3 regions of the Streptomyces sp. NPDC088794 genome follow, and region 3 is predicted to be linked to each of the others. Evidence: riboswitches for the same ligand, from Rfam matches in the RefSeq annotation. Region 3 holds a riboswitch; each other region holds the start of a gene.
The links. Region 3 has a riboswitch for cobalamin ahead of ACIP6U_RS41370 (cobalamin biosynthesis protein). Riboswitches for the same ligand answer to the same signal wherever they lie in the genome.

Region 1: another riboswitch for cobalamin. It lies ahead of ACIP6U_RS01600 (CbtB-domain containing protein); the one in region 3 lies ahead of ACIP6U_RS41370 (cobalamin biosynthesis protein).
Region 2: another riboswitch for cobalamin. It lies ahead of ACIP6U_RS43945 (CoA-acylating methylmalonate-semialdehyde dehydrogenase); the one in region 3 lies ahead of ACIP6U_RS41370 (cobalamin biosynthesis protein).

What each region holds. Positions count from the first base shown of each region.
Region 1 covers NZ_JBIVKB010000001.1:328,052-331,268, forward strand. Annotated here, with positions in the region: gene metE (5-methyltetrahydropteroyltriglutamate--homocysteine S-methyltransferase) at 1-27, shown strand, start outside; gene ACIP6U_RS01590 (histidine phosphatase family protein) at 156-764, shown strand; gene ACIP6U_RS01595 (CbtA family protein) at 855-1,607, opposite strand; gene ACIP6U_RS01600 (CbtB-domain containing protein) at 1,630-1,851, opposite strand; cobalamin riboswitch at 1,887-2,036, opposite strand; gene ACIP6U_RS01605 (LacI family DNA-binding transcriptional regulator) at 2,166-3,092, opposite strand; gene purU (formyltetrahydrofolate deformylase) at 3,139-3,217, opposite strand, start outside.
Region 2 covers NZ_JBIVKB010000023.1:98,723-101,939, reverse strand. Annotated here, with positions in the region: gene ACIP6U_RS43945 (CoA-acylating methylmalonate-semialdehyde dehydrogenase) at 1-1,414, opposite strand, end outside; cobalamin riboswitch at 1,638-1,819, opposite strand; gene ACIP6U_RS43940 (ECF transporter S component) at 1,875-2,708, opposite strand; gene ACIP6U_RS43935 (ABC transporter ATP-binding protein) at 2,705-3,217, opposite strand, start outside.
Region 3 covers NZ_JBIVKB010000020.1:66,344-69,560, forward strand. Annotated here, with positions in the region: gene ACIP6U_RS41360 (anion permease) at 1-666, shown strand, start outside; gene ACIP6U_RS41365 (hypothetical protein) at 700-921, shown strand; cobalamin riboswitch at 1,000-1,163, shown strand; gene ACIP6U_RS41370 (cobalamin biosynthesis protein) at 1,261-2,205, shown strand; gene ACIP6U_RS41375 (cobyric acid synthase) at 2,202-3,217, shown strand, end outside.

The DNA.
Region 1 (3,217 bases), on a different contig from region 3:
GTCCGTGAGGAACTGTCCGGGGCCTGATGCCGGGATCCGTCGGCCGGGGAGGGCAGTTGGAGAACCCTCCCCGGTCGGTGCACGTACGGGCCGTGTCCAATGGAGACCCGTACACCGGACCCGTACACCGTGAACCGCATCAGGAGGAGCCGCCCGTGACCAGCCGTGTCACCTTCATCTCGCCCGCGATGAGCACCTCGCTGCGCCAGGCGCGCTTCGACGACGGGGGTTCGATCGAGGCCGGCGGGGAGGCGGGAGCTCGTGCCGCGGCCGGAGCCCTGCCGTCGGCCGCACGGGTCGTCGTCTCGCCCAGCACGCGCTGCCGTCAGACGGCGACCGCGCTGGGCCTCAACGGGTCCGAGGAAGCGGCGGAGTTGGCGGGGCTGGACGTGGGGCGTTGGCGGGGGCTCACCCTCGCCGAGGTCGGCGCCGGTGAGCCCGAGGCGGTGGCCCGGTGGTTGGCCGATCCGGCGTCCGCTCCGCACGGCGGGGAGTCCGTCGAGGAGTTGTGCGCGCGGGTGGCACGGTGGCTGGAGGCGTCCCTCGCCACGGACGGCCGTACGCTCGCCGTGGTCGAACCGGACGTCGTACGGGCCGTGGTGGTGCACGCGTTGGGCGCGCCCGCGGCGGCCTTCTGGCGGCTGGACGTGCTGCCGCTGACCGCCACCACGGTCAGTGGGCGGGCCGGCCGCTGGAACGTACGGATCGGACAGCCGCTGGATACGGCCGAGGCGGCTCAAGTCCCGTCGGCCGGTGGTTCATGAGGTCGCGTCCCGGTGCCGGCGCCTAACGGACGGAAGAACGCGAGAGGGCCCCGGACGGTTCCGCGGGGCCCTCTCGTCAGGTCGGTCGTGTCAGTGGGCCGCGGGCACCGCCGTAGGCGCCGGGACCCGTGCGGGCTTCGGGTTCAGCAGCCGTTCGGCCAACTCGCCGAAGGCCAGGCCGAATCCGCCCCACAGGGTGATCTGCATGGCCAGCGCGGAGAGCCGGAAGCGCCACAGCACGGTGGCCGGGAAGTCCGCGGGGACCTCGTTGATGACCGGCAGGAACGCGTACGCCAGCCCGATCACCACGGCGAACGCGGCGAGCGCGACGACGGTCGCGTACCAGGTGCCCAGACTCGGGGCGAGCCGCTTGCCGAGGATGGTCGCGGCGACCGCGAGGAGCACGCTGAGCACCATCATCAGGAAGTACAGGGTGGTCCGCTTGCCGATGGTGTCGGGGTCGCCGACCGCCGGCGGGTTGGCCGGGTACTTCAGGAACGGGACGACGTAGACGGCCAGCAGAGCGCAGCCGGACAGCAGCAGCGCGGTCGCGCGCGGGCTGAACCTGCCGACGCGGCCGAGCGCGAAGCAGAAGCCGAGGGCGGCGATGCCGCCGAACGCGACGCCGTAGATCAGGACACCGGTGGCCAGGCCGGCGGTGGACTGCAGGGAGCGGGAGACGATCTCCATCTCGTGCTCGTGGGCGTGCGCGTCCTCGAAGGCGATCGCCTTGTCGACGTTCGGTTCACCGAGGAAGTAGGCGACGACGAGGGCGAGCGCACCGGCGGCGAGGCCGGCGAGCATGCCCCGCACGAGAAGGTTTCGCACTGTTGCGGAGTTCATGTGAGTGCTGGTTTCCCTCGGGTCAGTGGCAGGGGAAGCCGAGCAGGTGACGGGCGTCGTGCACCCACTCGTGGACGTCCGAACCGGACACGAGGGAGGTGGCGCCCTGTTCGGCGCCGACGAAGTACAGCAGGACCAGCATCAGGATGCCGAAGAAGACCGCCCAGGGGACGATCGCGCCGATCGGCAGCTTGGCGGGGAGAACGGGGGTGGTGGCTGTCGGCTGAGCGACATGCTGCGCCATGGCAGGGCCTCCTCTGGGAGTTCGCGTCCCATCTCGGTGGTGCACAGGACGACGGCTACGGGTCTGACTCGCCCCCCTCCGTTAAAGGGGTGGCACACAGTGGCGCGACCGTGCCGGACTCCCACCGGCTTCCGTTTTGGTGTCGTCGATATCAGAGTGACCGTACCGTGTGTCGCGAACATGGCCAATACCGCGCTACCTGGGGTGATGCCGGTCTCGCCCGCCGAGTGACGAGGATCATCGGCCTGGGCCGTCAAATCACCGCGTGGATACGCCGGTTCGGGCGCCCTACGCCCGGCGGTCCCGCGCGCCGGTCACACCGAGGCGCGGACCACGATCCGGCCCCGCACGGGCGTCAGGCCCTCCGAGTCGATGCCGAGGGCGGCCCGGGCGGCGAGCCGGCCGAGGGCTTCGGCGTCGATGTGGACGGTGGTGAGCGCGGGCGTGGTCAGGGAGCCGTGCTCGGTCTCGTCGAAGCCGATCACGGCCATGTCCTCGGGCACCCGAAGTCCGAGGTCGCGCAGGGCGGTCAGGGTACGCAGTGCGATGTCGTCGTCGAAGGCGGCCACGGCGGTCACGTCCGGATGGGCCGCGCGGAACGCCCCGACGGCGACCGCGCCGGCCTCTCGCGGGCGGGGGACGACGAGGCGCTCCAGGGGTGGCAGGCCAAGGCGCCGGGCGGCCTCGCGGGCGAACCCGAGGCGGGCCTCGGTGAGCGGGAAGTCGTGGTCGGGCATGGCCATGGTGATCCGGGTGTGCCCCCGTTCGGCGAGATGGCCGATCTGCAGGGCGGCGTTGGCGGCGAACCCGTTCTCCCAGTCCTCCTCGATGGGACCGTGCTCGCGCATGTAGACCTCGCCGAGTCGCAGCACGGCCCGCGGCACTATGGTGTCGAGGATCTTCTGCGTGGCCTCGGGCGCGGTGTGCCCGTGCCGCACGAGCAGGACGTGGTCGTGGGCGGCCAGCTCCTCGTCCAGGCCCAGGACATAGCTCCGGGAGAAGTTGCCCTCCAGGCCCTCGTCGACATTGAGGACGACGATGCGCGAGGACCCCTCGCGCAGTGCCCGGGCGATGCCGTGCGGGACATACCCCAACTTGTGCGCGGCGGCCAGGACCCGTTGTCTGGTCGCCCCGGAGATGGTCTGCCGGGGGTCGTCGTTCAGTACGAAGCTCACGGTCGCCCGGGAGACTCCGGACGCCTCGGCCACGTCACTCAGCGTCACCCGGCCGGAACGCCCCATGCCGGCACACTCCCGCCTCCAGAACGATTAAGCGCCGGCACTCAGCCTAGGCGAACACGATGGTGTGGTTGCCGTTCCTGACGACCCGGTCCTCGGCGTGCCACAGCACCGCCCGGGAGAGGACC
Region 2 (3,217 bases), on a different contig from region 3:
GGTTGAGGTCGCCGAAGCCGGACCGTTTCCAGCCGCCGAAGGTGTGGTAGGCGACGGGCACCGGGATGGGCACGTTGACGCCGACCATGCCGGTGTTCACGCGCCGGGTGAAGTCGCGGGCGGTGTCGCCGTCCCGGGTGAAGATCGCGACGCCGTTGCCGTAGAGGTGCTCGCTGGGCAGGCGCAGGGCCTCCTCGTAGTCGGCGGCGCGGACCACGGACAGGACCGGGCCGAAGATCTCCTCCTGGTAGATCCGCATGGCCGGGGTGACCCGGTCGAAGAGGGAGGCTCCGGCGAAGAAGCCGTCCTCGTGGCCGGGCAGGACGAAGTCCCGTCCGTCAACGACGAGTTCGGCGCCCTCCTCGACGCCGAGGTCGACGTACGAGCGCACCCGGTCGACGGCGTCCCGGCCGACCAGCGGTCCGAAGTCGGCCTCGGGGTCGTCGCTGCGGCCGATGCGCAGCGACCCGATGCGCTCCTTCAGTCGGGCCACGAGCGCGTCGGCGGTGGCCTCGCCGACCGGGACGGCGACGGAGATCGCCATGCAGCGCTCCCCCGCCGAGCCGTTGCCCGCGCCGATCAGGGCGTCCACGGCCTGATCGAGGTCGGCGTCCGGCATGACGATCATGTGGTTCTTGGCGCCCCCGAAGCACTGGGCGCGCTTGCCGTGCGCGGCGGCGGTGGCATAGACGTACGCGGCGATCGGGGTGGAGCCGACGAAACCGAGGGCTTCGACGCGGGGGTCTTCGAGAAGGGTGTCGACGGTCTCCTTGCCGCCGTGGACGACGTTCAGGACGCCGGGCGGCAGGCCCGCTTCCAGGAAGAGTTCGGCGAGCCGGAGCGGAACGGAAGGGTCGCGTTCGGAGGGCTTGAGGATGAAGGCGTTGCCGCAGGCCAGCGCGGGCGCCGCCTTCCACAGGGGGATCATCGCGGGGAAGTTGAAGGGGGTGATGCCGGCGACGACTCCGAGCGGGGCTCGCAGGGAGTGGACGTCGATGCCCGTGCCGGCGTTGTCGGTGAACTCGCCCTTGAGCAGGTGCGGGATGCCGGCGGCGAACTCGACGACTTCGAGGCCGCGCTGGAGGTCGCCGTGCGCGTCGGCGACGGTCTTGCCGTGCTCGGAGGAGAGGAGCCGGGCCAGTGAGTCCCGCTCCCCCTCGACGAGTTGGAGGAAGCGGAGGAAGACGCGGGCGCGGCGCTGCGGGTTCCACTGACCCCACTCGCGCTGCGCCTCGGTGGCGTCGGCGATGACGGCCTCGGTCTCGGCGCGGCTCGCGAGCGGGACGCGGGCCTGCACCTCGCCGGTGTTCGGGTCGTACACATCGCCGTAGGACCCCGAGGTTCCCGGGGTGTGCTTGCCGCCGACGAAATGACTCAACTCGCGCACGGGAGCGCGGTCTTGTGCGTGGACCATGGATGCCTGCTCTCGTCAGGTGGGGTCCAGGAATGGCGCGCTCGCCACCGGCACGGACGCCGAAAGCGCACACGTGCGGGGGGGGCCGCGCAGGATCGCGTATGGCGAAGGGCCGTCAGGTCCTGACGGTGGAATGCCGGAAAGACTCGGCAACAGGCAGTGGGCCCCTGCCGGGATCGTGAACGCATACCGGTGCCATGCGTGTCTGCTCCATCCTCGTGGACAACACGGAACAAACCGCGGCCGGTATCCTGACTCCCGGATCAGCGCGCGCCGTCCGCCTTCCCGACATCCAGCTCGTCAGTGGCGTCCTGCTCGACGGCGAACTCCCCGGTCACAGTGGCGGGACCGTGCCGGTTTCACACCGGCTTCCCTGCACCGCGGACCTTGGGGCACGAGCATATAGTTGGACGTCCTAGTAAATCCAGTGCCGACGGCCGCGCGGCTATTCGGGTTCCGTTCAGGAGTCGCCTGGATCGGCCGCTCGCGCGGGAGCGGCGAAACGCACCGGCGCCCGGAATCGGGCCTTGCGGGCGGCCCGGCGGAACGTCGTGAGGACGGCCGGTCCCGCCAGCAGGATGCAGAGGAAGTTGGTGACCGCCCGCCCTGTGTCCCAGCCGAGGGACGTGGCGATGTCGAAGGCGACGTAGCGATGCCACTGCTCGGTGAACGGCAGGCCGGGCAGATAGGCGATGGAGTTGTTCGGGTCGAGGGAGAACGGCCAGAAGGAGAGGTTGAGCAGGAAGCCGAAGAGATAGCCGGAGAGCGAGCCGTAGACGGCGAGGAGCAGTACCTCGCGTCGGCCGCTCGCTCTGGGGAGGAAGCCGGCGAGCATGCCGACGAACGCGCAACCGAACATCTGGTACGGCATCCACGGCCCGACCCCGCCGGTGATGAGGGCGGAGGCGAACAGCGAGGTGCACCCCAGGACGAAGCCGAAGCCGGGCCCGTAGACGCGTCCGGCGAGGACGAGGACGAAGAAGACGGTCTCGATGCCCGCGGTGCCGGCGCCCAGTGGACGCAGCGCCGCGTTGACGGCGGACAGGACGCCGAGCATCGCGAGCGCCTTGGAGTCGATACCGCCCTCGGCGATCTCGGAGAGGACGACGCACAGGACGAGTACCAGCAGCACGCCGAAGATGAGCGGGGGTGCGTAGTTCGAGCCGAAGGTGCCCGGTGCGACGACGAACGGCCAGAAGAACGCGACCACGCCGAGGATCGCGGCGAGCGCCATCACGATCCCGGCGCGGCCGGTGAGCCGGATGGCCGGGGCGGAGGTACGGAGTGCGGTCATCGGTCGGAGTCCCCGTCCAGCAGCGGGAGCACCTGATCGACGGTCAGGAACGGCAGCGGAGCGAGGATCTTCGCCGTCTGCGGCGCGAACACCGGTGAGGCCGTGATGACTTCGGCGGTGGGCCCGTCGGCGACGATGTCCCCCTCCGCCATGACGACGACCCGGTCGGCGGCGCGGGCGACGAACTCGACGTCGTGGGTGGCGATGACGACGGCCCGGCCCTCGGCGGCCAGCGCGTCGACGATCCGGACGAGTTCCGTCTTTGCGCGGTAGTCGAGGCCGCGTGTCGGCTCGTCGAGAAGCAGCACTCGGGGTGCGGCGGAGAGTTGGATGGCCAGGACGAGTGCCAGCTTCTGTCCCTCGGACAGGTCGCGCGGGTGGGTGTCGTCGGGGATGCCGGGCGCGAGCCGGTCCAGGATGGCGCGGGCCGGCTCCCCGCCGGCCGACTCGGTGTCGGCCTGGCCGAGTTCCTGTTTGACGCTTTCGAGATAGAGCAGGTCGGCGGGGGT
Region 3 (3,217 bases):
AAGACGATGGGCATCATCACCCTCGCCCTGGTCGCCGGCGGCGCCGTCGCCCCCGACTCCGACCCGCCCACCTGGGTCATCCTCTCCGCCGGTCTCGCCATCGCGCTGGGCACCTACCTGGGCGGCTGGCGCATCATCCGCACCATGGGCAAGGGCCTGACCGAGCTTCAGCCGCAGCAGGGCTTCGCCGCCCAGACCAGCGCGGCGACCGCCATCCTGGCCTCCTCGCACCTCGGCTTCTCCCTCTCCACCACGCACGTCGTCTCCGGCTCGGTGATGGGCGCGGGCCTCGGCCGCAAGGGCGGCGTGGTCCGCTGGTCGACGGCGACCCGCATGTTCGTCGCCTGGGGCCTGACCCTGCCGGCCGCCGCCCTGGTGGGCGCGCTCGCCGAGTCCGTCACCGACCTGGGCGACTGGGGCACGGCGGTCGTCGCCGTCTTCCTGATCGCCTCCAGCGCGGCCATCTGGAAGCTCTCCCGCCGCGAGGTCGTCGACCACAGCAACGTCAACGAGACCGAGGAGCCGCCCGGCGTGGTGACCACGGCGATCGCCGCCGTGACCCCGCCTCCCGCGGGCCCGGTCACCGACGACCTGACGGCCACCATCCCGGCGCCCACGACCCCCGCGGCCGATCCGGCCGCCCCGTCGGCCGCCCCCGCTCTCTGATCCCCGCCCACCGGTAACGAAGGAATCACCAGCATGCACATCGACTGGGCGGCCCTCGGCTCCGTCTTCGGCGTCAGCCTCGTGGTCACCGTGGGCCTCGTGGCCCTGTTCACCCTCGGCGTCGCGGGCCTGTCCCGCCAGGAGAAGGCGACGGCCCAGGGCGGCTCGGCCACCCTCGCGGTGACCGGCGCCTACGTCTGCTTCGCGGCGTGCGCGGCGGCTGTGGCGTACGGGATCTCGCTGATCGTCGCCTGATCCCCGCACGTTCCTCGACCTATCGTCCGCCGACCTCCGACGGGCCCTGTGTGGGCCTCAGCACACTCTCCCGTCGCAGGTCAGCGGCAAGTTGACGGTTCTTCCAGGCCCGTGGTGGACTGCCGGGGCCAAGTACGGCGGCAAGAGAGGAAGCCGGTGTGATTCCGGCGCGGTCCCGCCACTGTCACCGGGGTAGGTAGTCCCGGGAGCCAGGAACTCTCGCCGTCGCTCTCTTCGAACCAGGGCGCGGACACCCTGAGTGAGGACAATTCGCCATGCGCGGCCGCCTGTTGAGGTCCATCACCCGAGCTCTGCCCGACCCGACGGCCGGCTGAGCCGATGCGTGCCGATCGCGTCTTCGCGTACGGCGCCGCCGCCGGCCTCCTCGGTGACCATCTGCTCGGCGATCCGCGCCGCGGCCATCCGGTCGCCGCGTTCGGCCGGGCCGCGGGCGCCGTGGAGCGGGTGCTGTGGCGCGACCACCGCGGCTGGGGCGCCCTGCACACCGCCGTGTGCGCGGGCGGCGCCGTCGCCCTCGCCGCCGCGGCAACGTCCGCCGTACGCCCCTCCCGTACCGCCTCCGTCGCGCTGACCGCCGCCGCCACCTGGGCCGTCGTCGGCGGCACCTCCCTCGCCCGTGAGGCGGGGGCCATCGGGCAGGCGCTGGCGGCCGGGGACATCGAGAGCGCGCGGGCCCGGCTGCCCCACCTCTGCGGGCGCGACCCCCAGGCCCTCGACGCCGACGGGATCGCCCGGGCCGTCGTCGAGTCCGTCGCCGAGAACACCTCCGACGCGGTGGTGGGCGCGCTGGTGTGGGGTGCGGTGGCGGGCGTGCCGGGCCTGGTCGGCTTCCGGGCCGTGAACACCCTCGACGCCATGGTCGGGCACAAGTCGCCCAAGTACCGCCGCTACGGCTGGGCTTCGGCCCGCCTCGACGACGTGGCCGGCTGGCCGGGGGCGCGGCTCACCGCCGTCCTCGCGACCGTGGCGGGCGACGATCCGCGCGGGGCGGTACGCGCCTGGCGTGCCGACGCCGGCAAGCACCCGAGCCCCAACGCCGGGCCCGTGGAGGCCTCGTTCGCGGGGGCGCTCGGGGTGCGGCTGGGCGGAACGCTGGCCTATGGAGGGCGAGTCGAGCACCGGCCCGTCCTCAATGGCGCCTCGGGGCGCGCGGTCGTCACACAGGACATCGAGCGGGCCGTACGGCTGTCCCGGCGCGTCGGTCTGCTCGCGCTCGGCGTGAGCGTCGCCGGGCGGCTGCTCGCGAAGGGGCGCAAGTCATGAGCGGCGGCGGGCTGTTGGTCGCCGGGACCACCTCGGACGCCGGCAAGAGTGTCGTCACCGCCGGAATCTGCCGGTGGCTGGTGCGGCAGGGCGTGAAGGTCGCGCCGTTCAAGGCGCAGAACATGTCCCTCAACTCGTTCGTGACGCGCGAGGGCGCGGAGATCGGGCGGGCGCAGGCCATGCAGGCGCAGGCCTGTCGGATCGAGCCGACCGCGCTGATGAATCCCGTGCTGCTCAAGCCCGGTGGCGAGCGGAGCAGTCAGGTCGTGCTCATGGGCAGGCCCGTGGGCGAAATGAGTGCGCGTGGCTACCACGGCGGGCGGCAGGAACGGTTGCTCGGGACCGTGCTCGACTGTCTCGCGGAGTTGCGGGGCACGTATGACGCGGTGATCTGTGAGGGGGCCGGCAGTCCTGCCGAGATCAATCTGCGGCGGACCGACATCGTGAACATGGGGATCGCGCGCAACGCGCGGCTGCCCGTGCTCGTGGTGGGCGACATCGACCGCGGGGGCGTCTTCGCCTCCTTCTTCGGGACGGTCGCGCTGCTCAGCCCGGAGGATCAGGCCCTGATCGCCGGGTTCGTCGTCAACAAGTTCCGTGGCGATGTGTCGCTGCTGGAACCGGGGTTGGAGATGCTGCTCGGCCTCACCGGGCGGCGGACGTACGGCGTGCTGCCGTTCCAGCACGGCCTCGGGATCGACGAGGAGGACGGGCTGCGCATCTCGCTGCGCGGGACCGTGCGGGAATCCAACACCGCGCCGCCTGTCGGCGAGGACGTGCTGCGCGTCGCCGTGTGCGCGATCCCGCTCATGTCCAACTTCACGGACGTGGACGCGCTGGCCGCCGAACCGGGCGTCGTGGTGCGGTTCGTGGACCGGCCCGAGGAGCTGGCCGACGCCGATCTCGTCGTGATCCCGGGGACCCGGGGGACGGTCAAGGCGCTGGAGTGGCTGCGGGAGCGGGGACTTGCCGACGCCCTGGTCCGCAGGGCCGCCGAGCAGCGGCCGATCCT